Regions from separate parts of the Pseudoalteromonas espejiana DSM 9414 genome, predicted to be linked through region 3. Evidence: predicted binding sites of a transcription regulator. Region 3 holds the regulator's gene; each other region holds the start of a gene.
The links. Region 3 encodes MetJ, which represses methionine synthesis genes. Its sites were predicted from a motif close to TAGACGTCTAGACGTCTA; they were not measured.
Positions count from the first base shown of each region.

Region 1: metK (methionine adenosyltransferase) is a predicted target of MetJ. The motif match lies at 1,452-1,469, and genes of this name have one in related genera.
Region 2: PESP_RS04760 (homoserine O-succinyltransferase) is a predicted target of MetJ. The motif match lies at 3,049-3,066, and genes of this name have one in related genera.
Region 4: PESP_RS13435 (methylenetetrahydrofolate reductase) is a predicted target of MetJ. The motif match lies at 5,245-5,262, and genes of this name have one in related genera.

Region 1 covers NZ_CP011028.1:2,921,232-2,929,568, reverse strand. The annotation lists gene PESP_RS13280 (hypothetical protein) at 1-51, opposite strand, end outside; gene metK (methionine adenosyltransferase) at 199-1,350, opposite strand; gene tkt (transketolase) at 1,655-3,646, shown strand; gene ppnP (pyrimidine/purine nucleoside phosphorylase) at 3,937-4,251, shown strand; gene hpf (ribosome hibernation-promoting factor, HPF/YfiA family) at 4,430-4,786, shown strand; gene PESP_RS13255 (NRAMP family divalent metal transporter) at 4,929-6,164, shown strand; gene PESP_RS13250 (GNAT family N-acetyltransferase) at 6,241-6,696, shown strand; gene PESP_RS13245 (GNAT family N-acetyltransferase) at 6,715-7,125, shown strand; gene PESP_RS13240 (HNH endonuclease signature motif containing protein) at 7,186-7,923, shown strand; gene PESP_RS13235 (hypothetical protein) at 8,148-8,337, opposite strand, start outside.
Region 2 covers NZ_CP011028.1:1,036,564-1,044,900, forward strand. The annotation lists gene PESP_RS04745 (histone deacetylase family protein) at 1-696, opposite strand, end outside; gene PESP_RS04750 (PilZ domain-containing protein) at 750-1,115, opposite strand; gene ettA (energy-dependent translational throttle protein EttA) at 1,235-2,908, opposite strand; gene PESP_RS04760 (homoserine O-succinyltransferase) at 3,143-4,090, shown strand; gene PESP_RS04765 (homocysteine S-methyltransferase family protein) at 4,080-5,153, shown strand; gene metH (methionine synthase) at 5,162-7,792, shown strand; gene PESP_RS04775 (AbiV family abortive infection protein) at 8,006-8,337, shown strand, end outside.
Region 3 covers NZ_CP011028.1:358,614-366,950, forward strand. The annotation lists gene priA (primosomal protein N') at 1-1,936, opposite strand, end outside; gene rpmE (50S ribosomal protein L31) at 2,167-2,382, shown strand; gene PESP_RS01640 (malic enzyme-like NAD(P)-binding protein) at 2,904-4,145, shown strand; gene metJ (met regulon transcriptional regulator MetJ) at 4,226-4,546, opposite strand; gene metB (cystathionine gamma-synthase) at 4,746-5,996, shown strand; gene metL (bifunctional aspartate kinase/homoserine dehydrogenase II) at 6,002-8,337, shown strand, end outside.
Region 4 covers NZ_CP011028.1:2,962,334-2,970,670, forward strand. The annotation lists gene PESP_RS13415 (sensor domain-containing diguanylate cyclase) at 121-1,050, opposite strand; gene PESP_RS13420 (hypothetical protein) at 1,358-1,765, shown strand; gene PESP_RS13425 (helix-turn-helix transcriptional regulator) at 1,767-2,081, shown strand; gene PESP_RS13430 (M16 family metallopeptidase) at 2,167-5,046, opposite strand; gene PESP_RS13435 (methylenetetrahydrofolate reductase) at 5,306-6,262, shown strand; gene PESP_RS13445 (sensor domain-containing diguanylate cyclase) at 6,480-7,478, opposite strand; gene PESP_RS13450 (DEAD/DEAH box helicase) at 7,534-8,337, opposite strand, start outside.

The DNA of each region.
Region 1 (8,337 bases), 1.2 Mb from region 3:
TTCAATGCCTTGGGCAAACCCTACAAACATAACGCGAAAATTATTGGCCATTTACTTATCCCTTAAGCTTTTATTATGCAAAGAGTATATACCTAAAACAGCAAGTAATTCGAGGACTAGCTAAAACTCATTACTAACTTTTGCTTTAGATATAAAAACGGCCCTTAAAAGGGCCGTTTTTTAATTTAATGCGTTGGCTTAAAGGCCAGCAGCTGCGCGTAATGCATCTGCTTTATCTGTGCGTTCCCAAGGGAATTCGTCACGACCAAAGTGACCGTAAGCCGCTGTTGGCTGATAAATTGGGCGCTCTAAATCAAGCATTTGAATTAAGCCATAAGGGCGTAGGTCAAAGTGCTCGCGAATAAGCTCGATTAAACGACCTTCTTCTAGCTTGCTTGTACCAAACGTTTCAACGCTGATTGAAGTTGGCTCTGCAACACCAATTGCGTAAGACACTTGTAGTTCACACTTATCAGCAAGGCCAGCAGCCACTACGTTTTTAGCTACGTAACGTGCAGCGTATGCAGCTGAGCGGTCAACTTTTGATGGATCTTTACCAGAGAAAGCACCGCCACCGTGACGCGCCATACCACCGTATGTATCTACAATGATTTTACGACCTGTTAAACCACAGTCGCCCATAGGTCCGCCAATTACAAAACGACCCGTTGGGTTAATGAAAAACTTAGTTGCGCTTGTAATAAGCTCGGCAGGAAGTACTGGCTTGATGATAGTTTCCATCACCGCTTCTACTAAATCATTTTGCGAAATTTCTTCAGCGTGCTGAGTAGATAGTACAACTGCATCAATACCTACTGGCTTGCCATTTTCGTATGCAAAAGTAACTTGAGATTTTGCATCTGGGCGTAACCAGTTAAGCTCGCCGCTTTTACGTACTTGCGCTTGGCGCTGTACTAAACGGTGTGAGTAAGTAATTGGAGCTGGCATTAATACTTCTGTTTCATTACATGCGTAACCAAACATTAGGCCTTGGTCGCCAGCGCCTTGTTCTTCTGGGCTAGTACGGTCAACACCTTGGTTAATGTCAGGAGACTGCTTACCAATAGTGTTTAAAATTGCACATGAGTCTGCATCGAAACCCATGTCTGAATGTGTGTAGCCAATTTCACGTACTGTTTTACGTGTAATTTCTTCAATATCAACCCATGCGCTAGTCGTGATTTCACCACCAACCATAACCATACCGGTTTTTACGTAAGTTTCGCACGCAACACGGGCATGAGAGTCTTGCTCTAGGATAGCATCAAGTACCGCATCAGAGATTTGATCGGCGATTTTATCCGGATGACCTTCAGAAACAGATTCAGAAGTAAATAAATGTTTTGCCATTGTATTTCTGCTCACAAATATTGCGCTTCACAAACGTCGGTATTAGCGCTAAAAAATTAAGGGGCGTATTTTATCTAAAACGAAACTGCTTGCATAGTGTTTTTACGCCTAGACGTCTAAATAAAATGTGTAATAACTTATTGGTCTTAAAAAATATTCATAATGCCCCATATTTATGGGGTTTTTAATTGCACAGTGCACCCACATTAAGTAAGAATGGTTGCTATAACAGCGCTCAACTTATTTAAGCGCATTAACGAACACATAAGTACCCGCGCAAATACACATAAAGGTAGGAGAATTCATGCCATCTCGCAAAGAACTTGCAAATGCTATTCGCGTCTTGTCAATGGACGCAGTACAAAAGGCCAAATCTGGTCACCCTGGAGCCCCTATGGGCATGGCCGATATCGCAGAAGTATTATGGCGCGATTATCTAAAACATAATCCAACTAATCCAGAGTGGGCTGACCGTGACAGATTTATTCTTTCAAACGGCCACGGTTCAATGCTTATTTATTCTTTACTACACCTAACTGGTTACGATTTACCACTGGACGAAATTAAAAACTTCCGTCAAATGCATTCTAAAACGCCAGGTCACCCAGAATATGGTTACGCACCAGGTATCGAGACCACTACGGGCCCACTAGGTCAAGGGATCACAAATGCCGTAGGTATGGCGATTGCTGAAAAAGCACTTGCTGCACAGTTTAACCGTGAAGGCCACGACATTGTAGATCACAACACCTATGCCTTTTTAGGCGATGGCTGTTTAATGGAAGGTATTTCTCATGAAGCATGTTCACTTGCTGGCACATTAGGCCTAGGCAAGCTTGTTGCATTTTGGGATGACAATGGTATTTCAATCGACGGTGAAGTAGAAGGTTGGTTTAGCGACGATACCCCAGCGCGTTTTAAAGCGTATGGCTGGCACGTAATAAGCGGCGTTGATGGCCACGATAGCGATGCAGTAAGTGCTGCAATTGCAGAGGCTAAAAGCGTTACCGACAAGCCATCACTAATTTGTTGTAAAACAGTAATTGGTTATGGCTCGCCTAACAAATCAGGTAGCCACGACTGTCACGGTGCACCACTAGGTGATGACGAGATTAAAGCGTCTCGCGAATTTTTAGGTTGGACTGGCGAAGCATTCGAAATTCCTGCTGATATTTACGCGCAGTGGGATAGCAAAGAAAAAGGCCAGCAACAAGAATCTAGCTGGGATGAAAAATTTGCAGCATACGCAAACGCATACCCAGAGCTTGCAGCAGAATACAAACGCCGTATTAACAACGAACTGCCGGATGATTGGGCTGCAAAATCTCAAGAGTACATTGAGCAACTACAAGCAAACCCTGCAAACCCTGCATCTCGTAAAGCATCACAAAATGCATTAAACGCATTTGGTCCTATTTTACCAGAGTTCATGGGTGGCTCAGCCGATTTAGCTGGCTCAAACCTAACAATTTGGGATGGCTCTAAAGGTTTAACTGCAGACGATGCAAGCGGTAACTACATTTACTACGGTGTACGTGAATTTGGTATGTCGGCAATTATGAATGGTATTGCCCTTCATAAAGGCTTCATTCCTTACGGTGCAACGTTCTTAATGTTTGTTGAGTACGCAAAAAATGCGGTACGTATGGCTGCATTAATGAAGCAACCAAGTATTTTTGTATATACACACGATTCAATCGGCCTAGGTGAAGATGGTCCAACTCACCAACCGGTAGAGCAAATTGCTAGCATGCGTTTAACGCCTAACTTATACAACTGGCGCCCATGTGACCAAGTTGAGTCGGCAATTGCATGGCAACAAGCTATTGAACGTAAAGACGGCCCTACATCGCTTATCTTTACTCGCCAAGGCCTTGAGCAACAAGCACGTGACGCACAGCAATTAGCTGATGTTAAAAAAGGTGGTTACATCCTTAGCTGTGACGGCAACCCAGAGCTAATTATTATTGCTACAGGTTCTGAAGTGCAGCTTGCACAAGATTCAGCAACAGAGCTTCGCAGCCAAGGTAAAAAGGTACGTGTTGTATCTATGCCGTGTACTGATGTATTTGAAGAGCAAAGCGCACAGTACAAAGAAAGCGTATTACCGGCATCTGTAACACGCCGCGTAGCAGTAGAAGCAGGTATTGCTGATTACTGGTACAAGTACGTAGGCCTAAATGGCGCAGTAGTAGGTATGACGACCTTTGGTGAGTCTGCACCTGCTGGCGAACTGTTTGAGTTCTTTGGCTTTACAGTAGAAAACATTGTAAAGAAAGCAAACGCATTGTTTTAATCGTTAGCTTTAATATTTAAAAGCCCGCCCTGTGTTAAACAGGGCGGGCTTTTTTGTTGGAGCGAACATAAAAGCGTTGCTGTAAACGAAAGCAAGCTTGGTGTTTACTCAGGAAATACAGATTCAGCTTTTGGCTATGCCTGCCCGCATAAAAAGCGCAGCGACTAATACTTAAAAACACTGCTTTAAAACCGCAAGTGAGTAACTTTCAATGTACTTTCCTTGCAAGGTATTTTTCTATCAGGCAAGGTGGTGGCTGATTTTTAAAAATAATATAAACAGGAGTGAGGATGTCTCAGTTTGATAATGTAAGTGTGATAAAAAAAGCTAACGTGTATTTTGAGGGCAAAGTATCAAGCCGTACCGTTGTGCTTAGCGACGGCACTACAAAAACATTAGGCTTTATGCAGCCAGGCGAATTTGTATTTGATACCAGCAAAAAAGAATTAATGGAGCTTTTAGGTGGCCAGTGGGATATTCTATTACCTGGCGAGAGTGAATGGAAAACATTTAACGCGGGTGAATCATTCAACGTAGATGCTAACGTAAGCTTTAAAGTAAAAGTGAGTGATTTTGCCGATTATTGCTGCTCATATACAGACTAAACCTTAAAGGCTAGACGTCTGAAAGCCCATACCCTATGGGCTTTGCATAAACTTTGCACAACCTATGATTTAAATCAGCTTTAGTAACAAATTAATTTCAAAATTATCTGCTTTTTCCTTGTGTTAATCTAAATAGCCCCCAATACTATTTATGAGGTAACAAATAAAAGGATACCCTATGAAAATTAATCTTTCTGGTCACCATGTAGACGTTACTGATTCTATTAGAGAACACATTAACGAGAAGTTTTCAAAAATCGAGAGTCACTTTCCATCACTTATTGCACTCGATATTATTTTGTCTAAAGAACATCATAAAATCCAAGTAGAAATTAGCACAAATTACGAAGGTGCGCGTATATCGGTAAAAGGGGAAAACGAAGTTATGTACCCAGCTATTGCAAGCGCAACTAAAAAACTCGATGCGGCACTAAAACATCGAAAAGGGCAAATAAAAGCAAACTTACACGAAAAGCCTGTTAGCACGACTCCAGAAATAGCACACGAAATCATCCAAGAGATGGAGTTAAAATAAAGTTTAGTCCCAAAGTACTATAAAAAAGAGCCTTATGGCTCTTTTTTATTGCCTTGATTTTAGGTAAGTTATTCTCTCTTTATGTTTTTTAATTATAAAACCTAATCTTTTGAATATATAACGTACACATATTGAGAAATTAATGCAGCAAACACACACATCTTGGAAATCTCGATTGGGCGCCCTAGGCCCTGGTATATTAATGGCAACCGCCGCAATAGGGGGATCTCACTTAGTCGCATCCACTCAAGCAGGCGCATTATTTGGCTGGCAATTGTTTTGGCTTATATTAGCGGTAAACGTATTAAAATACCCATTTTTCCGTTTTGGTATGGAGTACACATTAGTAACCAAAAATAGCCTAGTAGAAGGTTATAAAAATAAAGGCCCTGTTTATTTTTATAGTTTTATAGGGCTTAACATACTTGCTGCCATTGTAAATACCGCCGGTGTATTACTGCTTACAGCAAGCTTACTGCATTACGCGTTGCCAATAGTAATAGAAGTAACGCTACTGTGTTGGATATTGCTCGGTGTGTGTTTAGCCATATTATTGTTAGGGCACTTTAAAGCGCTCGACAGCGTTGCAAAAGCCATAATGGGGCTATTAACGCTTGCTACTGTTATTGCGCTGGTTATTGCATTCAGTAACGGCCCAATGGCGCCTGCTGACTATGTGGGTCCATCGCCATACGAGCTTGCTATGTTGAGCTTTATGGTCGCGTTAATGGGCTGGATGCCAGCACCAATAGAAATATCAGCGCTTAGCTCGCTTTGGCTAAAAGAAAAACAAGCGCAGCAAACAGTCACTAAAAGCCAAGGCCTATTTGATTTTAACGTAGGGTATTGGTTAACAGCGTGCTTAGCATTAGTATTTTTTAGCTTAGGAGTGCTGGTGCAATATGGGCAAAGCAGCAATATAGAACTTGGCGGGGTTGCTTTTGCTAAACAACTTATCGATATGTACGCACTCACAATAGGCGAGTGGGCAAGGCCGCTTGTATCAGCCATTGCTTTTTTATGTATGTTCGGTACCACACTCACTGTACTTGACGGCTACGCGCGCACACTTAACGAATCACACAAATTACTTGGTTTTAAGCAGTCAAAACACAGCTTAAATATTTGGCTTGTACTGCAAGCACTAGCTGGCATGGCCGTTATTTTATTTTTTAAATCAGCCCTTGGCCCCATGCTTACCTTTGCCATGACGCTTGCTTTTGTAACCACCCCTGTTTTTGCATGGCTTAACTTTAGTCTTGTACGCTCAGAACCCGCTATTAAACACAGCGTGTTACTACGCAGCTTAACGTGGCTAGGCCTAGTGTATTTGGTTGGTTTTGCTGCTGCGTTTGTAGTGTGGAAGCTAGCAGCCTAAATTAGCCATTTACTTAAGGGCTTTACTTAAGTGCATTAGTTAAAGCCCTAAAGCATAAAATTTAAATGAGGCATAAATGGATATAAGAACAGGCGAGCTTTCAAACCCACACATCATAAAACTACTACAAGCGCACCATAACGATATGTTAAAGCACTCACCTGTAGAAAGCGTACACGCACTGGATGTAACTAAACTTACTCAGCCCGATATAACCTTTTATAGCTTATGGATTGATAATAATTTGGCGGGTGTTGGCGCATTAAAAGCGCTCAATGCGACTCATGGCGAAATTAAATCAATGCGCACCTCAAGCAACTATTTACGCCAAGGCATAGCCGCTAAGTTACTTACGCACATTATTGGGGAAGCAGCACAGCGAGGTTATAACAAGTTAAGTTTAGAGACCGGCACTGCAAAAGCATTTTTACCCGCACAAAAACTTTATTCTCAATTTGGTTTTAAAGAGTGCGAACCGTTTGGTGATTATGAGCTAGATCCGTACAGCTTGTTTATGGGTAAAGTGCTTTAAAAGTGAGTAAGGGATATTATGGCTTATAAAGTTGAATTTGAAGCCCCAGCACTGGATGGGTTTGCTAATTTACGTACACAAGTAAAGTGGCAAAATCCTGACGATGAAGTATTAAAAGTAAGCATCGAGAACTCACTTTTTTGGGTCACTGTATACGACACTGATAAGTTGGTAGGCACTGGGAGAGTGATTGGTGATGGCGCAATGTATTTTTATATTCAAGATATAATTGTTGCGCCTAGTTATCAAAAACAAGGTATTGGTCGTTTAGTAATGACCCACATTGAAAACTACTTCACCAACACTTGCTCTAATGGCGCTACAGTAGGTTTATTAAGTGCTCACGGTAAAGAAAGCTTTTATACACATTATGGTTATGTAAAACGTGATGGCGATAGTTTAGGGTTTGGAATGTGTAAGTTTATTTAATAAACGTCTACAAAAAAATAAAATGTTTTTAATATAATAATTTAACTGGATCAGAATAATATGGAAGTTAATAAATTTGGTTTGAGTAGAGTAATTCCAGCAGAAATAAAGCGGGATATTCGTCAGCAATGTGGGTTCGGTTGTGTTATTTGTGGATTAGGAATAATTCAATACGAACATGTAGACCCTGAGTTTAAAGATGCAAAAAAACATGACCCGGCTAATATGACCCTCCTATGTCCACAATGCCATTCAAAGGTAACTACAAAAATGTGGTCAAAGTCACGTGTAAAGTTAGCAATGCGGATGCCAAAGTGTTTACAACAAGGTTATTCTAATGAGTTTTTTGATTTCCCAGAGCGTAATCCTTCTTTAATTTTTGGTGGTGTAAAGTTAAGCAACTGTAAAATCCCTATTCAAGTTGCAAATTACGCATTATTTCAATTAAAAAAACCTGAGTACTTAGGCCAACCATTTTTGCTATCTGGTCTATTTACAGACTCTAATGGAGAAGTCTCACTAGAAATTAAAGATAATGAGTGGAAAGCTAATTCTTCTCTCTGGGATGTAGAAGTTAAAGGCCCTTGTATAACTATTAGAGAAAGGCATCGAAAAATACATCTTGTACTAACTATCACAGAGCAGTGTGATATTTTGGTTTCGCGTCTGGATATGGTTTTTGCAGGCTTCTATTTTGAAGCTAATGGTGATTATTTAAAAGTAACCTTTCCTGATGGAGGTTCTTCAGAGCTGTCTGGATGTGTTGCAGATAATTGTAATGTTGGTATTTCTTTTTGATGTAAATAACTCAAGCTACTATTACTTTTTAAATTGATGATTCAAACTGCTCTAATACAAATATAGCTGAGTCAAACTTTAACTCAGCTCTTTTATCGCTCTACTTATCCTATCCAAGCTCAGCGCATACATGTGGCTTTTCATTAGCTCTTTTATAAAGCCAATTGATTGATAGTACTGCCAATGCTCAGGGAGTTATGAGCTAAGCCAATCTAGCCTAAGTGCTATTCATTTGAATAAACAATAATTTCATTAGAATTTGGTAATTTATAAAATCCAACATTTTTTGATTGCTTACCCATGAAGTCAATAGCATATTTCATCTCTTCAATTGCTCTTACGGTAGAAAATTTATCTTTAAAACATGCTGAAAACTCGTATGTGAAAGATGTTGATTGATCATAACCTCCCAGC
Region 2 (8,337 bases), 680 kb from region 3:
AAGTACTAAATCGGGGTTTAACTCTTTTAATAAAAACTGCAAGGTGTCGTCAACAATGCCTAAGTATTCTGCGTCTTGCATATTATTAGCAAGGCCAATATCTAAATCACTAGGGGATTTTCTAAACGGGAAGTTTTTTTCGCAGTGTATAGAGCAGGTATATGCATACGGCTGATGCGCAAGCATTGCAGCTGTGCCATCGCCTTGGTGTACGTCTAAATCAAAAATGAGCACGTTGGTCACTTCACCGCTTTGTATTAACGTTTGTGCGGTAAAGGCTAAGTCGTTAACCATACAAAAACCTGAGCCAAAATCGCTATGAGCATGGTGAGTACCGCCTGCTAAATGGCACGCTAAACCATGCTCTAACGCTAAGCGTGCAGTTTGCAAAGTACCTTGTGGTGCGGTGAATGTACGGTTCATTAGCGGTTGCGACCAAGGTAGGCCAATGCGGCGCATGGCTTTTTCATCTAGGCGGTTATGCCATAAATCGTGAATGTAGTTTTCGCAGTGTACAAGCTCTAGTGGCTCTGGGGTGCCAAGTGCAGGCGCTATGAGGTTACTGCCAATTAAGCCTAGCTCTGCTACGTGTTTGTATAATTGCGCAAATTTACTCATTACAAAACGATGTTTAGGATCAAAGTTAAATGAGTAATTAGAATGATATACCAAAGGTAAATGAGGATTTAAGCGCATAACCGTATTAATAACGAAGTTTGCGCTATGGTAATAAACTTAGCTAACCGAGTCTATTGTGGGTCTTCAATTAATGAAGCAAGCTCTCGGTGCAGTAATTCGTCATCAGCTAAATTAAGCTCCACCAATCGCTTTAAATAGGTAATGCTATTTATATCGATGTGGTGGCATTTTAGGCCAATGTGCTTTTGTTCTATATGGCAAATAAGCACGTCCATTTTTATTTCTATCTCGCTTTGCGGCAAAGTAAAGCGTAGTGTTGCGTCGCTATTTTTAGTGCCGTTGAAAGCATCGCATTTAGTAATAAGTGCTCCGTGTAATGATACATCTAACAACTTACACGGATAAGTGCTCCCTGCTAACTCTAGTTGAGCAGAAGTTGAAAAAAGAATACGCGAGAACTGACGACGATTTTCCATAAAATGATTTGCCTTTATTGTTATGTATAAATAAAGCATAGCGGGAAATAAGCCACTCGGCTCAAAAAGTGACATAAAAAAGCCCCGCATAAATGCAGGGCTTGTAATATCGTTACCGATTAACCAATTTTTTTGTACTTAATACGCTTAGGTTGTGCAGCTTCTGCGCCTAAGGTCTTTTTAAGCCACTCTTCGTATTCAGTGTAGTTACCATCGAAAAAGTTAATTTGCCCTTCGTCGCGGTAATCTAAAATATGCGTTGCAATACGGTCAAGGAACCAACGGTCATGCGATATACACATTACACAGCCTGGGAACTCTAAAATAGCGTTCTCAAGCGCGCGTAGTGTTTCAACGTCTAGGTCATTGGTTGGCTCATCCAGTAGCACCACGTTACCGCCCGCTTTTAAAAGCTTAGCAAGGTGTAAACGGTTACGCTCACCACCCGATAAGTCTTTTACAAACTTTTGCTGGTCGTTACCTTTAAAGTTAAAACGGCTAACGTATGCACGGCTTGGGAACTCAAAGTTACCAATTTTTAGCACGTCCTGACCGTCAGATATTTCTTGGAAAACAGTTTTGCTTTCGTCCATGTTGCCACGGAACTGATCAACAGTTGCTAATTCTACTGTTTCACCAATACTAATATTACCGCTGTCTGGCTGCTCTTCACCGCTTAGCATTTTAAACAGTGTAGATTTACCTGCACCATTGGCACCAATAATGCCCACAATAGCGCCTTTTGGCATACTAAAGCTTAAATCGTCAATAAGTACGCGATCGCCAAAGCTCTTACGAATATTGCTAACTTCAAGTACTTGGTCGCCTAAACGCGGACCAGGTGGAATAAACAACTCGTTAGTTTCGTTACGCTTTTGGTAATCTGATTGTTGTAGCTCACTAAACTGCGCCATACGTGCTTTAGACTTAGCTTGGCGGCCTTTAGGGTTTGAACGTACCCACTCAAGTTCTTGCGCAATTGATTTTTGGCGTGCTTTTTCAGATTTTTGCTCTTGTTGTAAACGTGCATCTTTTTGTTCAAGCCAAGAAGAGTAGTTACCTTCCCACGGAATACCTTCACCACGGTCAAGCTCTAATATCCAGCCAGCTACATTATCAAGGAAATAACGGTCATGCGTTACTGCCACAACTGTGCCTTCGTAATCATGCAAGAAGCGCTCAAGCCATGCAACCGACTCAGCATCTAAGTGGTTAGTAGGCTCATCGAGAATAAGCATATCCGGCTTTTCAAGTAACAATCGACAAATAGCAACACGGCGACGCTCACCACCTGAAAGGTGCTCAATTTTAGCATCCCATTCTGGTAGGCGAAGTGCATCAGCAGCGCGCTCTAAAACATTATCGATGTTGTGGCCATCGTGCGCTTGAATGATTGCTTCAAGCTCACCTTGTTCTTTAGCAAGTGCGTCAAAGTCAGCGTCTTCCATTGCATACTCGTTGTACACTTCGTCAAGGCGGTTAAGGGCGTGCTTAACTTCGCCAACGGCTTCTTCAACAATTTCGCGAACTGTTTTACTTTCGTCCAGCACTGGTTCTTGCGGTAAGTAACCAATTTTAGTACCTGGTTGAGGGCGGGCTTCACCTTCAAACTCTTCATCAACACCCGCCATAATACGCAGTAATGACGATTTACCAGAGCCATTTAAACCAAGCACACCAATTTTAGCACCCGGGAAAAAGTGCAACGAAATATCTTTTAAAATTGTGCGCTTAGGTGGCACAACTTTAGATACTCGACTCATCGAGAAAATAAACTTATCAGGTAAAACCATGGAGGAAAGCCTTCAAATAATAATAAAAATTTCAATGTTGTATTGTAGTTGTTGAGGGGTTAAACAGTCAACGAATGGCAGGTTTTAAAGCACTAATGCATCTTAGTAAATGAAGTATGAAATCATGAATAAATTTCATTTAGACATCTATACATCTAGAGGTTGATATTTTTGGCATTCTGTTCATAATGAGAGCGTATTAATTCTCGGTTTTTATGAGCAGGAGCTTAAAAGATGCCAATTACAGTTAAAGACGAACTACCGGCTATTGCCCGTTTACGCGAAGAAAACGTGTTTGTAATGCCAAAAAGTCGTGCAAAAACGCAAGAAATACGTCCAATGCGTTTGGCTATTTTAAATTTAATGCCCAATAAAGTAGAAACCGAAGTACAGTTTATTCGTTTGCTTGCAAATTCGCCTTTGCAAGTAAATGTAGAGTTATTGCGCTTAGATACGCACCGCAGCAGTAGTAACTCAGAAGAACACCTAGATACTTTTTACCGTTATTTTTCAGAAGTAAAAGACAATAACTACGATGCCTTATTAGTAACTGGTGCACCACTAGCACACCTAGAATACGACGATGTAGCCTACTGGGACGAGCTAAAAGTGATTATTGATTGGGCAGAGCAGCACGTTACCTCTACGTTGTTTTCGTGCTGGGCGGCGCATGCAGCGCTGTATCATCGTTACAATTTAAAGCGTGATTTGAAAGAAGATAAACTATGTGGCGTGTTTACCCACCAGTGTTATTTTGATCACGGTGCATTAACTCGTGGCTTCGACGACACCTTTTTAGTGCCGCACTCACGTTATGGCCACATTGATATAAATAAAATTAATGCCTGCGACGATATAGTGGTATTGGCAGGTTCTGAAAAAGTAGGCGCTTACTTAATGAAAAATAAGTCGGGTAGCCAAGTGTTTATAACCGGCCACCCAGAATACGATGCCGACACATTAAAAGCAGAGTACGAACGCGATTTACAAAAAAGCCCAGATGCACCAAAACCCGAAAACTATTTTCCAGATAACGATGCAAGTAAAAAGCCGTCAAAAACGTGGCAAAGCCATGCGTTTTTACTGTTTTCGAACTGGTTAAATTACTACGTGTACCAAACTACACCTTATGATATTAATTTAGTTAGCCAAGATGTGAGGACTAACAACTATGCCGAATAACGTGCCAAACAAAAATAAGCAAAGCGAATTAAGCGCTGCGCTAAAACAGCGTATTTTAATTTTAGATGGTGCAATGGGCACCATGATCCAAACTCACAAGCTTGAAGAAGAAGACTACCGCGGTGAGCGCTTTAAAGACTGGCACGTGCTAATAAAAGGCAATAACGATTTATTAAGTCTTACCAAACCCGAGTTAATTGCCGATATACACCGCAGCTTTTTAGCTGCAGGTGCAGATATTATTGAAACCAATACTTTTAACTCAACCACCATTTCGATGGAAGATTACGACATGGCAAGCATAAGCCGTGAGGTAAACTTAGAGTCGGCAAAACTCGCGCGCGCAATATGTGACGAGTTCACCGCTAAAAATCCAGAAAAACCACGCTATGTAGCCGGTGTGTTAGGGCCAACATCTAAAACCTGTTCTATCTCGCCAGATGTAAACGATCCAGGTTACCGTAACGTAACGTTTGATAAGCTAGTTACTGCCTATGTTGAGTCTACTCTTGCATTAATGAAAGGCGGCGCTGATTTAATACTTATCGAAACCATATTCGACACCCTAAATGCAAAAGCAGCCTCATTCGCAGTAGAAGAAGCGTTTGAGCAAGCAGGGCGCACATTACCTGTAATGATCTCGGGCACAATTACCGATGCCTCAGGGCGTACGCTTTCGGGGCAAACAACCGAAGCATTTTATAACTCTATTCGCCATATTAAGCCTATTTCAATTGGCCTTAACTGCGCCCTAGGGCCAGACTTACTTCGCCAATACGTAGAAGAGCTTTCGCGCGTATGCGAAACCTTTACCTCAGTACATCCTAATGCCGGTTTACCTAACGAATTTGGTGAGTACGACCTAGAAGCACCTGAGATGGCCGCCGAGATTATAGATTGGGGCAAATCGGGCTTTATAAATATTGTGGGTGGCTGCTGCGGTACAACGCCTGAGCATATTCGTGCGTTTGCTAAAGGGCTTGAAGGCGTTAAACCTCGCCCATTACCAGAGCTTGATGTACGCATGCGTTTATCAGGCCTTGAAGCCTGTAACTTAAACTAGGAGCCAACATGACACAGCAAATTGCAGTATTTACCAATGTTGGCGAGCGTACCAATGTAACCGGCTCAGCCATGTTTAAACGTTTAATCATGGAAGAAGACTATGAAGCAGCGCTTACCGTTGCCCGCGAACAAGTAGAAAATGGCGCCCAAGTTATTGATATAAACATGGACGAAGCCATGTTGGACTCAAAAGCGGCCATGGTTAAGTTTTTAAACTTAATTGCCTCAGAGCCTGATATTTCGAAAGTGCCTATTATGGTCGACTCCTCTAAATGGGAAGTAATAGAAGCAGGCTTAAAGTGTATTCAAGGCAAGGCTATTGTTAACTCAATATCGCTTAAAGAGGGCGAAGAGCCGTTTAAACGCCAAGCTAAAATTATTAAACGCTTTGGTGCAGCTGCTGTTGTTATGGCGTTTGACACCGACGGCCAAGCCGACACCGCAGATAGAAAATACGAAATATGTGCGCGCAGCTACAAAATATTAGTAGACGATATTGGCTTCCCGCCGGAAGATATTATATTCGACCCTAATATATTTGCCGTAGCCACCGGTATAGAAGAGCACGACAACTACGCAGTAGAATTTATTGAAGGCACACGCCGCATTAAACAAAACTTACCACACTGTAAAGTGTCGGGCGGGGTGTCTAATGTATCGTTTTCGTTTAGGGGCAATAACCCTGTACGCGAAGCCATTCATTCAGTGTTTTTATACCACGCGATAAAAGCGGGTATGGATATGGGTATTGTAAATGCAGGCCAGCTTGCTGTTTATGACGACATCCCCGAAGAACTTCGCAAAGCCGTAGAAGACGTAATCCTTAACACCGACCCCGGTGCAGGTGAGCGCCTTGTAGAAATAGCCCCTAAGTTTTCAGGCATGGCACAAGCCGAGCGAGTAGAAGATTTAGAGTGGCGCACATGGCCTGTTGAAAAACGCCTAGAACACGCGCTTGTTAAAGGCATAACCACCTTTATAGATGAAGACACCGAAGAGTGCCGCGCAGCTGCCGATAAACCTATTCACGTAATTGAAGGGCCATTAATGGATGGCATGAACGTGGTAGGGGATTTATTTGGCGCAGGAAAAATGTTTTTACCGCAAGTTGTTAAATCAGCCCGTGTAATGAAGCGTGCAGTGGCCTACCTAGACCCATACATAGAAGCCGAAAAAGAAGAAGGCGCCACTAACGGTAAAGTGGTTATGGCCACCGTAAAAGGCGACGTGCACGACATAGGTAAAAACATTGTAGGCGTAGTACTGCAATGTAATAACTACGAAGTAATCGACTTAGGCGTAATGGTACCTGCCGAAAAAATACTGCAAACAGCTATCGACGAAAAAGCCGACATAATCGGCCTTTCGGGTTTAATTACCCCATCGCTAGATGAAATGGTACACGTAGCCAAAGAAATGACCCGCCGAGGCTTTGAATTACCCCTTATGATTGGCGGCGCAACGACCTCTAAAGCGCATACTGCAGTTAAAATTGAGCCACAGTACGACAAAGGCGTCGTGTACGTAAATAACGCCAGCCGTGCAGTGGGCGTAGTATCGAGCTTGTTATCTAAAGAGCTAAAACCAGCCTTTTTAGAAAAAACTAAAGCCGAGTACGTAAAAGTGCGCGAACAACAAGCGCGCAAAAAGCCACGTTCAAAACCGGTTACCATACAGCGTGCCCGTGACAACGCAGCACAGCTTGATTGGGATAACTACACGCCACCTGTGCCTAAAAAGCTGGGCGTGACCGAGTTTAAAAATGTATCAATCGCCACGTTGCGTAAATATATAGATTGGACCCCATACTTTATGACGTGGTCAATCGCTGGTAAATACCCGCGCATAATGGATGACGAAGTCGTTGGCGAACAAGCACAAAGCTTATTTAAAGACGCTAACGACATGCTCGACGACCTCGAAAAAGCAGGCAGTTTACAGCCATTGGGTGTAATCGGTTTATTCCCTGCAAACCGCGTGGGCGATGACATAGAAATTTACACCGACGAAACCCGCAAAGAGCTGTTAAACACCTCTTGCCATTTACGCCAGCAAACCGAAAAAACCGACTTTGCTAACTATTGTTTGGCTGACTACATTGCGCCAAAAGGTACACCTGATTACTTTGGCGCGTTTGCCGTAACGGGCGGTTTAGAAGAAGACGACTTAGCCGACGCGTTCGATGCACAGCAAGACGACTACAATAAAATAATGGTGAAAGCGGTTGCCGATAGGCTCGCAGAAGCCTTTGCCGAATACCTACACGAACAAGTGCGTAAAGAGTACTGGGGATATGCACCCGATGAAAACCTCGGTAACGATGAGCTAATTCGCGAAAACTACCAAGGCATTCGCCCAGCGCCAGGTTACCCAGCATGCCCAGAGCACACCGAGAAAAAGAAAATTTGGCAGTTACTCGATACCGAAAAACGCATTGGCATGCAGCTCACTAGCTCATACGCCATGTGGCCAGGAGCAGCTGTTTCTGGCTGGTATTTCTCACACCCAGAGGCAAAATACTACGCAGTAGCTGCAGTGCAAAAGGATCAGGTAGAAGACTACGCCAAGCGAACTAATATGACGCTCGCAGAGGCAGAAAGATGGCTATCGCCTAACTTGGGGTATGATCCTGATTAGAAGAGTAGCGGTCAGTTTTTAGCTATCAGTAAAACAAAACGAGCCTAATTAGGCTCGTTTTTGTTTTCAGATTAGGATTAACTACTATTGGTATTAACGATTAGTAATCGATATATCTACTTTATTTAATATCAAGTAGTTGTTTGCATATAGATAAGTTAGTGTGACTATTAAATTTATACTAATTAATTGGATTTTTTGAATGGAGCTTCAGTGAAAAAAGAAGATGGTATATCTAAGTATAAATTAAATAAAATTGCAGTGGAGTCTTTGAGAAACACTATCCGCTTACATTTCGACTCGGTGCTACTTTACAATAACGGATCTTATCCAAGTGCACTACAACTCTCTATATTAGCTTTAGAAGAGTTCTCAAAAGCCCATTGGGTTGATCATTATATATGGTCATCTGAAACGAATGAAGGCTACCCAAATGCTGCTGAAGAGCTAGATTGGTTAAAAGGTTTATACGGTCATCCAAAGAAGCAGTGGAACTTTGTTGCAAGGGAAGTTGAGGATTATTCCCCAAACTTTATTTCAGTTAT
Region 3 (8,337 bases):
TGCTGTGTCCTTGAGCTCTTACAATGGCCATATTTGTAATTGGCGGTAAATCTGCATCATCTCGCTCACTGAGTGCAAAGCGTGCAAAGTCTTGATAACCGTTGTTTACTAAATCTTGTAACAGAGGGTGCTCAGGGAAATGCGTTTGCAATTGCACTTGCCCAGGTTCGCCTGAGCGGCCCGCGCGCCCAGCTACTTGTGTAACTAACTGTGCCAAATGTTCTGTGGCTCTAAAATCGCAAGAGTATAGTCCGCTATCTACATCTAAAATAAGTACTAGACTTACATCGGCAAAGTGGTGCCCTTTTGCCAGCATTTGTGTGCCTACTAAAATACGTGCGCCACCTTGGTTAATTTCATCTAGGGCTTTTTCTAGGCTACCTTTACGGCGGGTAGAATCACGGTCGATACGTGTGACTGGTGTATCTGGAAATTCGCTAGTTAAAAATTCTTCTATTTGCTCGGTGCCTTTACCATTTGGAAATATTTGTGTGCTACCGCAATCTGGGCATTGGTGTGGTACTTGATGTTGCTCGCCACAGTGATGGCAAATCATTTGTCCAATCGCTTTATGAAACGTAGCACTGGTGCTACAGCGGTTACACTCGCTTAACCAGCCACATTCATGGCAAATAAGGGTGGGAGAAAAACCACGCCGATTTAAAAATACCATCACTTGTTTACCCCGATTTAAATGCTGGCGCATAGTAGCAAGGCTTGCGTGCGCAATACCTGCTTGGTCAGGTTGGCCTTTCATATCGAGTAATTTAAATTGGTTATCGGTGGCTGTTTGGGCGCGCTCTGTAAGGCTCAAAAGCTGATATTTATTATTTATAGCTTTGTGTAGGGTTTCGAGCGCAGGCGTAGCACTGCCTAAAATAAGCGGTATTTTATGCTGAAATGCACGATAAGCAGCTAAATCGCGTGCATGATAGCGTAAGGTGTCTTGTTGTTTAAATGAAGAGTCGTGTTCTTCATCAACCACTAGCATACCGAGCTTTAAAAAGGGCAGAAAAATACTCGAGCGTGTGCCTATCACTATAGCGCAGCTGCCTTTTTCGCAAAAGCGCCAAGTTTGTAAACGCTCGTTATCGGTTAAGGCCGAGTGCCATAACATAATCGGCGTATCGGGAAAGCGTCTTCGAAAGCGATTAACTGTTTGTGGTGTTAAGCCAATTTCGGGAACAAGCACCAGTGCTTGCTCGCCGCGCTTTAGTACTTCTTCTAAGCATTGTAAGTAGACCTCGGTTTTACCGCTGCCGGTAACGCCTTCTAGTAAAAAGCTTTTAAAGCCAACACTTTGATTTATGGTCGTGCACGCTACGGCTTGCTCTTTATTAAGTACAGGTTTGGTGCCCACAGTGGGCGCTACACTTTGCCATTGGTTATCGTGCTCTATAGTTTGCGTTATTAGTTCTTTATCTATAAGGCTATCGATGGTTTTTTTATTAAAGCCGAGTGCTTTTAGCTCGGTTAACGATGATTTACCTGACTGCGCGAGTTGCTTTAACAGATTTAACTGGGTTTTAGCTTTTAATGACGGTAACTTAGCGCCTTTGTCGGTTAGGGTAACCATGTTAATACTGGTTTTATCTGGGTTTTCACCTTGGCGAAGCGCGCTTGGCAACGCAATATGAATAGTCTCACCTAACGGGTAACAGTAATAGCGTGCTGTAAAGCTTAGTAGCTCTAAATGTTGCGCAGACAAAATAGGGGATTGATCAATAACATCAATAATTGTTTTAATTTTGTTTTCGGGTACTTCGGTGCTGTTTTTAACCGCTAATACCACAGCAACTTTTTTTTGATTACCAAAGGGGACTAGTACGCGCATACCTGGCGTTATCGAATCTGATAAAAGCGTAAGTTGTTCATCTATTTTATAATCAAAGGTGCGTGGCAGCGGGACTTTAATGGCAACTTCAACAAAAAGCATAACAACTCAGGTGTATAAGATTAATGGCTTAATGTACTAAAAATGAGGGAAAAAACCTACTAACAAAAGCAATAGGTATAATGATTGCTTACTTTTTAGCAAAAAAGCTAATTAATACTTGTGTGGTGGTGGGTTGTTGGATAAAATCCGCGACCAACAAATTTGTTTTAACGACGTATGGTGCCAGACTTCGGGTTTGGAGAGCGATGCGGCCTTAACTAGAGGTTCCTATGAAAGAAGGTATTCACCCTAAGTACGAAGTAATTTCTGCAACATGTTCATGCGGAAACAAATTCGAAACTCGTTCTACTCTGTGCAAAGACATCCACTTAGACGTATGTTCTGCGTGTCACCCGTTTTACACTGGTAAGCAAAAGATTTTAGACACTGGCGGCCGTGTTGATCGCTTTAACAAGCGCTTCGGTGCACTTAGCAGCAAGAAGTAATTATTGCTGTTTAGTTAAAAAAAGCACCTTAGGGTGCTTTTTTTGTGCCTGTAATTTATTATTTCTGCCTCAAACTCCCTGAATTTCCCTTAAGCTTGTTTGCATAACTATTTCCTGTTCTTATTCTGAATATGCATAAACCTTTGCAGACAAACCCTATAATCTTCTCTATATTTTTTATACGTTAATTTTTAACCAAGTGGTTAAAAGTGCTTATCGTGGTGATATTTGTTTTTAAAGTAGATAAACGCGCCATTTTGGTGCATTTTTTATTTTTAATTACGCGTTATTTTTTAAAAATAACGTTAGGGCTAAATGAACCTCAAAAAGTACTTTTTAGATGAATTTTTATTTATTTAAAGTTGATAACTTTAAGCGAAGTTGCTGATAAATCACTTAAAATTAACGGATATAGCATATAACAGGATAGACCTGATATTGCTTGGAATTTAAAAATAATAAGAGTATCTTAGCCTCATACTCCCTCTCACTTAACTTAAATTGCAGGATACCATCGCGTTATGTCAGATTTTCGTGAACAAGCATTACATTACCACTCACATCCCGTTCCAGGCAAAATCAGCATTGAGCTAACTAAATCTGCCGAAACGGTGCAAGATTTAGCATTAGCATATAGCCCAGGTGTTGCAGAGCCTGTACGTGAAATAGCAGCAGACCCAGCAAATGCATATAAATATACCGGTAAAGGTAATATGGTTGCGGTGATCACAAATGGTACGGCAATTTTAGGGCTCGGTAATTTAGGCCCGCTTGCGTCTAAACCGGTTATGGAAGGTAAAGCGTTATTGTTTAAACGTTTTGCAGGGCTTGATTCTATCGATATTGAAGTTAAGCACCGTACTACAGAAGATTTTATTAATACTGTGGCAAACATTGCCGACACGTTTGGTGGTATCAACCTAGAAGATATTAAAGCACCTGAGTGTTTTGAAATTGAAAAAGCCCTTATTGAGCGTTGTAGCATTCCGGTATTTCATGATGACCAACACGGTACCGCAATTGTAACTGCTGCGGGTATGCTCAATGCGTTAGAAGTACAGGGTAAATCAATTGAAGATGCCATCATTGTATGTTTAGGTGCTGGTGCTGCAGCCGTTGCCTGTATGGAGCTGTTAATTAAGTGTGGCGCACTACGCGAGCATATTTATATGTTGGATCGTAAGGGTGTTATTCATACACGCCGTGATGATTTAAACGAATACAAACAGTTATTTGCTAACAATACCGATAAGCGTACTTTGCAAGATGTAATTGCTGATGCCGATGTGTTTGTGGGTGTATCTGGCCCTAATTTATTGGCGCCAGAAGACTTAAAACTAATGGCCGATAAGCCTGTTGTGTTTGCGTGTTCAAACCCAGATCCTGAAATTGCGCCTGAGCTTGCTCATTCAGCACGTAACGATTTAATTATGGCAACGGGTCGCTCAGACTTCCCTAACCAAGTTAATAATGTTTTATGTTTTCCGTTTATTTTCCGTGGTGCACTTGATGTACGTGCAAGCGCTATTAACGACGAAATGAAAATTGCTGCCGTAGAGGCGATTCGTAGTATTGCTAAAGAACCCGTGCCGGCTGAAGTATTAAAAGCGGCAGGTGTAGATAAACTTGAATTTGGCGCAGACTATATTATTCCTAAGCCTATGGACCCACGCTTATTACCACGTATAGCAAAAGCTGTGGCAGTGGCGGCTGTTGACTCTGGTGTGGCGCAAATTGATTTACCTGAAAATTATATGGCTTAAATAGCCGCAAATAAAAAACCTCAGCTTGGCTGAGGTTTTTTGTTTTAAGCAACTAAAAAGTAGCGAGTGTAAATGCTTGGCTACTCTTCGTTTAAAATAGGGACTTCGAGCCCCATTTCTTGCATTATTTTTTTCACTTCTTCTGGGACTTTTTCTGCGTTATCTTTACGAAGGTCATCATCGTTTGGTAACGGCTGACCGGTAAAAGCATGCAAAAAGGCTTCACATAAAAGCTCGCTATTTGTTGCATGGCGCAGATTGTTAATTTGACGACGGGTGCGTTCGTCAGTTAATACTTTTAATACATTTAACGGGATCGAAACGGTGATCTTTTTAACTTGTTCTGATTTTTTCCCGTGTTCTGCGTATGGGTGAATATACTCACCATTCCATTTAGCCATAAGATGTATAATTGCCTTAGATTAATAATTGCTCACACGGCGATAAAAGCGTGTAAATACGCGTGAAATTCTATCGTTTTAAAAAAGATAGTCAAATAATAGATTTTTAGCCATCTGGAGCTTTAAATGTTTTGACATCTTTATATTGATAATTTACTCTTTTAGACGTCTAAACATCCAAATAAACTAGGTGACGAATATGAGCGAAAAAAACAAAGCGACCATTGCTGTACGAAATGGGGTTGATGCCGATAAACATCACGGTGCAGTAGTACCCCCTATTTATTTATCGACTACGTATTCGTTTGCTGACTTTGATACTAAGCGTGCTTATGATTATGGTCGTAGCGGCAATCCTAACCGCGATATTTTAGCTGAAACCCTTGCTGAACTTGAGGGCGGGGCTCGCGGCATAATAACAGCAACAGGCATGGCTGCAGTACATTTAGCAACTCAGTTACTAAATAACGATGATACGCTCGTTATACCGCACGACTGTTATGGCGGAAGCTATCGTTTATTTACCTCTTTAGAAAAGCGCGGTTTACTTAAGTTAAAGGTACTTGATTTAACCAAGCAAGAAAACCTAGATCAAATAGTCGCAATCAAACCTAAGTTAATTTGGATAGAAACACCGAGTAACCCAGTGCTGCGCTTAACCGACATTAAAGCCGTTACTGATATAGCAAAACAATGTGGCGCGCTTGTAGCTGCAGACAACACGTTTTTATCACCAGCGCTACAAAACCCAATTAAGTTGGGTGTAGATATTGTGGTGCACTCAACCACGAAGTATATAAACGGCCACTCAGATGTTGTCGGTGGCGCGGTAGTTGCTGCTACGCAGGAGCTTGGCGATGAGCTTGCTTGGTGGGCTAACAACATTGGTATTACAGGCGCACCTTTTGATAGTTACTTAACGCTTCGTGGCTTACGTACTTTAAATGTTCGCTTAAAGCAGCATCAAGAAAACGCGCTTGCCATTGCCAAATACCTTGAGAGTTCAGAATTTGTAAGCCAAGTTTACTATCCGGGGCTTGAATCTCACCCTCAACATGCACTTGCTAAAGCGCAACAACTTGGCTTTGGTGGCATGGTGAGTTTTGATATTAAGGGTGATGTGAACGATGCAGCTGCATTTTTGACAAGCCTTAAAGAGTTTAGCTTAGCTGAATCTTTAGGAGGGGTTGAAAGCTTAATTTGTCACCCAGCAACCATGACTCATGCAGGTATGGAACCAAAAGCACGACTTGAGGCTGGCGTGGGCGATACGTTAATTCGTATTTCGGTAGGTATTGAAGATATAGATGATTTACTTGCTGACTTTGAGCGTGTATTTAATTTGGTTAAGCCGGGTCAAAATAAGAATGTTGGTCGTGTAGGCAAAGCTGCTGGCAGTGTTGAAGGTGATGTTAAGCAACAATGTGCTGCACATCCTGCGTTGTGGTAACAAGCATGGTTAATAGTGTACACAAGTTTGGCGGCTCAAGTTTAAGCTCGAGCTCACGCTACCAAAGCGTAGCAAAAATTATTATTGGCCACACACAGCCAGGCGATTGTGTGGTTGTGTCTGCAGCAGGAAAAACCACCGACACCTTGGTTTCTTTATGGCAAAGTTATCAGCAGCAAGATGAGCAAGCTGTTGCCGATATTATTTTGCAATTGAGCAACCATCAAACATCATTAATAGAAGAGTTACTTCAAGCTGATGCAAAGCGTACTGCTTTAAGTGTATTAGCAAAAGAGCTGAGTGAGGTTGCTAGCCTTGCGACGAGCCAGCAATTACAAGAGGCCGCTTTACTAGCTCATGGTGAGTTGTGGTCAGCACGTTTACTTGCTGCTTATTTAACACAGTTGAACATAGCTGCATGTGCCCATGATGCCCGAAGCTTATTTACGTTAACCAGCGGGCAATTACTACATGCACAAAATATTCAGCAATGTCATAACGCAATAGATGCAAACAAAATAAATGTAGTAACTGGTTTTATTGCTGCCAATGCTCAAGGCGATACAGTAACGCTTGGCCGTAATGGTAGTGATTACAGTGCCACTTTACTTGCAAGCTACTGCCAAGCGCAAAATGTGTATATTTGGACTGATACGCCAGGGGTGTTTAGCGCTGATCCGCGTAAGGTAAAAAAAGCAATTAAATACAATAAGGTTTGCCGCGAACAAGCTAACTTATTGGCCCGATTGGGTAACCCGGTACTACATGCTAAAACCTTATCTCCTTTAAAAAATACCGATATAAAATTGGCCGTTCGCAGCAGTTTTGATGTACAAGCTGCACCAACGGATATTGTTAAGCAAGGTGGTGCTAAGCAAAAACGCTTTATTACCACATTACAAAACGTTGACTTGCTGCTTGTTGAAGGGCTAAACGAAGGGGAAGTCGCTCATGTTAGCCAGCTAATTCAACACAGCTTGCATCATTTTGTACAAAATGGTGAGACTTATTTAGTGGTCCCTGCAAGTGCTACGCACCAAGTGGTTAGTTATTTTGCTGGGCGAGCAAATATAAGTGAATCAAACCTAAATGGCTGTGCTGTTGTTGCGCCTACACAAGATATTAACGCCTTAAATGTTTTAGCTGTTGATGTATTAAATCAAAATAATATAACCCCGCGCTTTATTCAGCGTGATTCAAACTATACATTGCTATTAACAGATCAATTAATAGACAGCGATGTGCTGAGTTTATTGCACGAAAAGCTCATTAACAAAGGCCAAGAGATTGCATTAGTGGTAGCGGGCTTAGGTAATGTAGGTGATGAATTTTTAGCTCAGCTAAATGATCAATTTAAGCGTATTTCAGGTGATTATAGTTTAAAGCTGGTGGGCTTAATTCGTTCAAGGCATATGTTATTTAATGCCAGTGGTATTAATGTATCGCAGTGGAAAACCCAGTGGCAACACGAAGCGCGTACTTACCAGCAAAGTGATTTATTAGCGGCGCTTGGTGAGCTTGATTATGAGCATAAAGTGGTGATTGATATTACCGCAAGTGAGCAATTTAGCCAGCTATATACTGATTTTGTAACGCGGGACTGCCATTTAATTAGCGCAAATAAATATGCGGGTACAGCGCCGTCAGCTTGGTATAATGCACTGCGTGAAAGTATAAATGAGCGAAACCTACACTGGCGTTATAACACAAGTGTAGGGGCAGGTTTACCTGTTAACTTTGCACTTGCAGATTTACAAAACAGCGGTGATAAAATTACGCGAATAGAAGGGATTTTTTCGGGGACGCTTTCTTGGTTATGCAGTAAGTACGATGGCTCGGTCGCGCTTTCTGATTTGGTGCTACAAGCACAGCAAATGGGTTTTACAGAGCCCGATCCGCGTGAGGATTTATCGGGGCGCGATATGCAACGAAAGCTGCTTATATTAGCTCGTGAGCTTGGTATTGAGTTAAACCTTGAAGATATAAGTTTAGAGGCGCTAATGCCTGCTGAGTTAGCGCAAGGCACCTGGGATGACTTTTTAGCGAGCAAAGAGAGCCTTAATTCTTTTATTAAGAACCACGCTGATGCTGCAAGTGCTCAAAACGCAGTGCTTAGGTACACAGGTTTACTCGCATTAGAGCAAGGCAAGGTAACTGCTAAAGTAGGTATTACTTACGCGCCACAAGGTGATGCACTTGCTAATTTAACGCCAGGCGATAATATTTTTGTAATTAACAGCCAATGGTATAACGAAAACGCATTAGTTATTCAAGGACCAGGCGCAGGTAAAGAAGTAACCGCCGCTGGGGTGCACTCTGATTTATACTGGCTAGTTAAAAA
Region 4 (8,337 bases), 1.1 Mb from region 3:
CTTAAGTGTTAATCCCTTAGCTATTTGTTCTAGTTATTAGTTATAACGAGTTTAAAAAGGTATTATTTATGTTTATAAAGCACGCAATTTTATACTGTTATTTAAAATCAGTTCTGTATTTTACACAAAGGCTAAATCACTTACACATAGCTGGTTTTTACCGTTGTTTTTTGCTTTATAAAGTAGGTCGTCGGCCTCTTTAACTAAGCTCTCTGTAGTAAAGTTATCGCAAGGTATTACTGTTGTTAAACCAATACTCACCGTTAACGTTTTGCTTGGTAAAGAGTGCTTGTTATCAATATTTAATGCACTTAACTTTTTTTGTAGAGAATACAAAATACTACAAGCCTGATCCGAATTAGTATTACCGTACACTAAAACAAATTCTTCCCCGCCAAAACGCGCACATAAATCACTTGGCCGTTTAGCAAAATCATTAAGTAAATTAGCGACCTCTTTTAAGCAAGTATCACCTTGTTGATGACCATAGGTATCGTTAAGCATTTTAAAATCATCAAGATCGATTATGACTAATGAAAGCGGCATATTTAAACGTTTACAGCGATTCCACTCTTTTACTAAAAACTCGTCGAAGTAACCCCTGTTTGCAATATTAGTTAAGCCGTCGACTCCTAGTTGCTTTTGTACTAATTCTTCAGCGAGCTTTCGCTCAGTAATGTTTTGATGGCTAATAGCGTAATACCCATTTTCTAAATGGTTAAACGATACTACGCGCATCATAAACCAGCGTTTTTCATCTTCGCTATGACACGGGTATTCTAAATAAAAGTCGTTGTTGGCTCCTGAAATAACTGACGTAATGCCGTTAAATGCTTTTAAACCAAAATCATCTCCTTTTTGTGCTGCTTTCTCACACTCTGCTAAGTAATTTTGTTGCTCCCACATATCGCAGCAGGCACAGTCGTTTTGTTCACCAAAGTTTTGCCAGCTTCTATTGACGTATACTATGTCGCCAACAGAATTAATAACCACTACTTGGTCGGGCGTGGTATCTAATACCAACTTAAAAAACGCTTTATCGTCAATCACGAGCTTTCCATTTTAGCTTTGTTGTTTACCAGTATAATCACTAACAATTTTTTAACAAAATATTATTGCTTTACTTGATTTATCTAAACGTTAGTTGCTTAATTTATTAATGCTAAGTAATACACCATATGACAGTTAAATGATCTGCCTCAAATATAAAAAAATTTACTTTTACATTAAAAATCAGCAGGTAACAGTGCATGACACAGTTACTGTCATATGCCAAACTAGCTACTGGCATACTACTGACGGCGTAAAAAATAAAAACAAACGCTAAATTAGCATCATCAACTCAACAAGGATAACGATGATGAAAAACGATATATTAAATACAAAAAAGCTTGGTTATAAATTTTACTTTCAAGATGGCGACAATCAAATAGCCTGTTTTGGAAGCTACTTTACTGGTAAAGAAGAAGTATTTGTAAACGATGACCTATTCAGTAAAAAACGAAATATCAACTGTGCAAGCACACACTCTTTTGATTTTGATGGTTCAAAGTACCAAGTAAAATATGACATGCTTAATATACTTACAGGGCGCATGGAGTGCACTCTTTATAAAAACGGTAACGTGATAGACAAACAAGTTCAATGTAGCCTCCCGAACGATCCTAAAAAGGCAGCATTTTTTATTGCTGGCTGTACATTAGGTGGGGCGGTGTTTGGCTATGCAACGGCAACTATTGTTGAACTATTTGTAGGGAAGCTTTAACGTGCAATTAAATCCTACAACAGTTAAATCACTTAGAAATAAGTTAGATTGGACACAGCAACAGCTCGCTGATGCCTGCGATGTAAGCTTACGGACCATTCAACGGGTAGAAAAAGAAGGCGCCGCTTCTAAAGAAACCACGATGGCGCTTTGTGCGGTACTTGAAGTACGCCAAGGCGAGCTAATTAAACTTGATGAGCCTATAAATGATGACGTTAAAAGTACGCCAACTAAAAGCTTTTTAGCGGGAGTTGTTATTAGTTCTTTAATAAGCTTTGCTCTAGGTGCAGGCTCAGTGCTTTTAGCCACTAACTAATGCCCAGTAACTATAATTAAAAATAAAAATGCCCCAGCACTATAAGCACTGGGGCATTTTTTATATGTTTGAAAAAGAATTTAAATTACTGAAATACTTTATCTACGGCCATTACTTCAATGTTGTTAGCTGGAATTGCTAACTTGTAATCGGCAATGACTTTATCCTCAGCAACAAGCTCTGCTGGTTTTTCTGTGTTGTAAACCATTGGCGAGGTTTGCTCTGACGCTAAACGTTTTTTCATGTCTTCGCCGTCACCTGTAATAAACACGTACTGCACGTTTTCTGTTTGCAGGTTATCTTTGATCACGCGATTAACATCTGCAAGCGTTAGCTTTTCAAGCTTACTGGTTACGTATTTTACAAACGACTCTGTGTTGTAAAATTCGCTATCAAGTGCATACCCTAGTTGACGGTTTTGACTTGCAACAAGCTGAGGTACGTAGTTAATTAAAAAGTTACGAGTTGCTTCAAAGTCTTTTTCGGTTAAGCCATTTTTAATAAGTTTATCAAGCTCAAACAACGCTGTACGCGTTGCAAAGTGTGCATCGTTATTAGAGCGCAGCGGGCGCAACCAAATTTGGAATATTTGCTCAGAGCGCCCTAAGTTTGCATCAGGCTTCGTTTGAAACATGCCACGCGGGAAGTATTCAATATACGAGTAATCGCCGTAGTTCATACCACGTGTTTGACGAATTCGCTCATACAGGTATGAGTTAGAACTACGATGCTCACCAAAGTAAGAGCGCACAAGCCAAAGTGCTGTCCAATCTTCGCTGCTGCGAATAGTATCAATTGGGAAACCAAACGATACCGCTGTTGATTGCGCTGACTTTTCAACAATTGTTGCATGATGGCCTTTAAGTTCTGGCGCATCAGGAATACTTAAACGGCTTTGCTCACCTTTAGGTAAGGTTGCTAAATCACTCATAATATTTGCTTTAAGTGCGTTAGGCACTGCGCCAATTAAACCAAGTGTTAGTTTAGATTGAGTAAGCTCTGAGTTGTAGAATGCTTTTACATCATCAAGGGTAAGGGCTTCTAAGTCAGAAATATCACCGTAGTTGTAGCTTTCGTATGGATGGCCTTTATAAAGCGTGCTGTAAAGTACTTCTTTACCTAGCTCTTCATCGTTAGAGGCTTTTAAGCCCGACTTAATACCGTCGATCATTTCTTTTTTAAGGCGTTTAAAGTCATCCTCTCTAAACCCTGGATTAAGTAACTGATCGCTTATAAGTGCATACCATGTTTCAGCGTTATCTTTATGAATACGCCCTTGGAACGACAGCATTTCTTTATCTATTTGATAACCAAAGCTACCCGCAAGTGGATAAAGCGCTTTTTGAATTTCTTTGTAACTAGTACTTTGTGAGCCACCCTGAGCAAGCATAGCGGCTGTAAGCGCAGCAACCCCTTTTTTACCTTGAGGGTCTGCGGCTGCACCTGTATTGAATAAAAAGTTTACGTCAATCAGCGGCGAGCTATTCGTTTTATCAAGCACTTTAAATACGGGCGCCTCAGGCGCTTGCTCAAGCTTTGCAACTTCTGCGCTTAAGTTAACCTCTTTTGCAAACCCAGGGGCTTTATCAAGTGCCGACATGGTCACGGTTGTACGCGAGTCATCTACAAAGTATTTATTTGCAACCGCTTTAATATCTTGTGCGGTTATGTCGTCGGCTGATTTATAAAGCTGATTAATAACCTCTGGATCGCGCTCAAAATGCATGTAACTTGCAAGCGTTGATGCAATCGCTTGAGACGAATCTAAGCCATTAATAAAGCCGTATTTAAGGTTAGATTTTAAATCGCTTAGCTTTTTCTCATCAACAAGTTCAGTGCGTGCTTTTGCATAAGTGCGGTTAATTGCATCGCGTGCTTTTGCTAAATCTTCTTCGTTTTCTACTTTTACAAATACATGTAATAAGCCAGGATCTTTTGTCTCTGGATTGTAGGTAAACATTTGACTGGCTATTTGTTTATCAACAACAAGCTCTTGGTATAAGTCAGAGTTGTTTGAAAAATAAAGCTGTGAGATTAAATCAAGCGCAGCTCTGTCTTTTTTAGCAGGCTCCCAAGCCGCACCTTTATACGATACAAGTAACCAATGCCCTGGTAAGGCTTCGTTTTGCTCATGTATATATTTAGGCGCTTGCTGCTTTGGCTCAGCTTTAATATCGGCAACGTAATCGCCTTTTTCCCAACCACCCCAATGCTTTTTAACCATTGCCATAGTGGCATTAGGGTCAACATCGCCCACAATCACTAGCGATACATATTCAGGCTTATAAAACTTATCAAAAAACTCTTTACCGTACGCCATTTGATCTGGCATGGCTTCTATATCTTCAAAAAAGCCCATAGTGGTATGTTTATAGGTATGCTTATCAAAGGCTTCTTCGCGAACGGCGCTTAATAACTTACGAATTGGGCTGGCGTTATTTTTTAAATACTCACCTTTAACTGTAAGCGCTTCGGTTCTAAATTGCTCTTCGGTGTAAGTGAGGTTTTGAAAAATATCGGCTTCAATTTCAAGTACTTTATCAAGGTGCTGCTTTGAAAAGTTTAAATGATAGTTAGTGTAATCGTTAGTGGTGTATGCACGGTTATCTACGCCTGCATTTTTAAATACAGCGGTGTACTCGTCTTGCGGAAATTTTTTAGAGCCTTTAAACATCATGTGCTCAAAAAAGTGAGCAAAACCTGTTTTACCTTCTTTTACTTCATTACGCGAACCAACCGATACTGGAATTTGCAGCGAAACTACATCGGGGTAATCGGTTTTAACTACCATTACACGTAAGCCGTTATCTAGCTCTTCAATTAAGTATTCTTGCGAAAATACACGCTCATCAGCTTTTGTTGTTTGCTGTTGTTGTGCTGTTTGAGTGTTTTCGCTTTGCTGTGTTACGCAGCCAGTTAGCGCTAGTGATACCGCTAAGCTTGTTGCTAATAATTTAAATTTCATTATTGTCCCTTTTTAAATTGAGCAAATTTATTGTTAGGTTTATTACTAACTCACATTCGATTATGCCTTAAAGCGAGTAAATGTAAGAGCTTTAGCCCATTTTTTATGTAAACAACTGTGTCAATCGGCTAATTTATTAAATTATCAGTATGAATATTCCTCATCTTGGTTGAAAAACTTTCATAAAATAAATCTATCTAGACGTCTAAATGGCTGCTATATTAAATTACATAAATTGGACTAAGCTGGAATGAGGATTATGGCTTTATCACTTCAAGAGAAAATAGAAGACACCAAACAAGGTGTTTATCTCATTGGTACTACCCCGCCTAAAGTTGGCACCGATAAAGCGCAATTAAAAACCATTGCAGAGAAGCTATTAGGTCGCTTGCACGAAATTGAATACGACGGCGTAATAATTTACGACATTCAAGACGAAAGCAGCCGCACTAACCAAGCTCGCCCATTTCCGTTTAAGCAAACTGTAGACCCACGTGAATACAGTCAATTACTTCGTAATTTATCTGCTCAAGATGTAATTACTTATAAAAGCGTGGCGCAACGTGGCGTAGGCGAATTTAAAGAGTGGCTAAGCGAAACTAAAAACGACTACGATTTAAAAAATGTAGTTTTAGTGGGTAGTCCATCATCGGTGGGTGATATAAAACTAAGCCTACCCGATGCATATAAAACATTGGCAGAGCAAAGTAATGACTTTTTTTTAGGTGGCGTTACTATTGCAGAACGCCATTCTAGTAAACGAAATGAGCACGAACGCTTAATAGAAAAAACGGCACAAGGTTGCCAGTTTTTTATATCTCAGGCTGTTTATGATGGGCAAGCCACAATTGATTTAATCACCAGTTACGCGCGTACCTGCAAAGCACAAGGCATTGCTCCAAAACGTATTATTTTAACGTTTACCCCGTGCGGCGGCGAAAAAACCTTAGACTTTATGCAGTGGTTGGGTATCTCAGTGCCAGAGGCCACTAAATGGCGCATGCTTGATGCAGAAAACACATTAAGTGAATCTGTACGTATTTGCCGCGAAAACCTCGACTTAATACTTAAAAGCTGTGCGCATCTTGATGTGCCACTGGGCTTAAATATTGAAAGCTTAACAAACCGTAAAGAAGAAATTGACGCATCAATAAACTTATACCGTTTATTAAAAGCGATTATGGAATTAAATCTAGCCGAAAAACAAATCGCTTAAGGCTTATTTCCACCCTTTTTGGCAAGCCTAATGGCTTGCTTTTTTGTTGCTACGCTTAAGTGTACTGTTTTTATACCAATCCGCATAATTAAGTAATCTATTTTGAGGATGGAAAAGCGTGTTGATAGCAAGGCAAAAAATTCGCTACTTAGTTGTTCTAAATGAGAATTTTTTAACGCAGATAGCGACACGTTTAGCCCCTAAAAATGATTAAGTATTATTGCAGATTGGTACTATTGTTAAGTTTTTTCTCCTGTTTATAGGCTTGTTTGTTTTTATACATGGCTTGGTCTGCGTCATTGAGTAATGCATCAAATGGTTGTTTTTGGTTCTCATTAAAGCTGTAACCAATACTAAGAGATAAATCGCAGACACTTTCTTTTATAAGTGCTTTTGAATACTCAGTGGTAATTTTATCAATAATATAACTAAGCTTACTTTTATCACTTACCTGCATTACAGCCACAAACTCATCGCCCCCTAAACGCCCTACTATATCTGCATCTCTTAAATGTATTTTTAGAGTATTAGCCAAAATAATTAACGCTTTATCGCCTGCCTCGTGACCGTAAGTATCGTTTAATTTTTTAAAGTCGTTTATATCGATAAACAAGCAGCATACGTCAAAGCCTAAACGCAGCGCTAAGTTAAGCTTTTGCTGGGCTAATAAGGTAAGCGCGCGACGGTTATAAATATTTGTGAGTGAGTCGAGCATTGCTATTTCGCGCATTTGCTCAAAACTGTAAACAAGCGCTAAATCGTCTTCTATTAAATCTCGCAGCTGCTCTATAAGCTCAAAGTATTCGTTGGTGTAATGTGTTTGCTTTGAATCTTTTAAACACAAGGTGCCAAATACTTCACCTTCAGGCCAATGAATGGGCAAGCCTAGGTAGGATTCAACATTATCTTCAATAACCTCCGGCATGGTGCTCCACTGCGCATCATTACTGGCATTATTTACATATAAGGTATTGTTGTTTTCGGCTACGTGTTTACAAAATAGCGGTGTTTGCGGAGGGAGTATTGGATTGGTTTCAAAATGAGAGCCTTGCTCATTATTTCTAACTACAACCCTAAAGCCCTTGCTTGTTGCTTGAACTATATAGCAAGTAGGGGCCGAAAAAAGCCCCGTAATAAGATCAATGGTTTTTTGCCATTTATGTAATGATATTTGGCCATCAACACCTGAAAATGCCCATTGATCCGTTTCAAACATAACTTTACCTCAGCGAGTAGTTAACTTAAGTATAGCCATATAATTGCTATTGAAGCTACTTCCTGCGTCGCTTACTAGGTGCTCTTTGCCCTGTAATTCGCTTTTTGTCACGATCTTTACGCGCTTTGTTAGTGTTTTTACGGTTATCTTTAGGCGGCTTGTTTAAATCTGGCTCGTAGCCCTCTAACCATTGTGGTGCCAAACGGGTATCAAGGAGTACTTCAATTTCTTCAAGTAGCCATTGCTCGTCAATACTTACAAGTGACATTGCCAGACCCTGCTCACCTGCACGCCCCGTGCGGCCTATGCGGTGTACGTAGTCTTCTGCTATGTATGGCAGCTCAAAGTTTATTACGTATTTAAGCGCAGGAATATCAAGCCCGCGTGCAGCTACATCGGTGGCAACTAATACCCGTGTAGTGCCTTCTTTAAAGTTTTGTAGTGCACGGTCACGCGCACCTTGCGATTTATCGCCATGAATGGATTCTGTTTTTAAACCATCTTTACACATTTCTTTGGCAAGCTTATCGGCCATTTGTTTAGTACGCGTAAAAATAAGTACTTGGCGCCAGTTTTTCATGCCAATCATGTGCGATACCAGCTCGCGTTTTCGCTCTTCATCTACTGCATAAATAACCTGTTCGACTTCAACCGCAGCCGAGTTACGTTTGTCTACTTCAATCAACTCAGGGTTTTTAAGTAACTTTTTACTTAGCTCAAACACGCTGTCGTCAAATGTGGCAGAAAACAATAAAGTTTGGCGATCGCCTGGAATGTGGCGCAAAATACGTTTTATTTCGTCAATAAAGCCCATGTCGAGCATGCGGTCTGCTTCATCGAATACTAATGAATCAACACT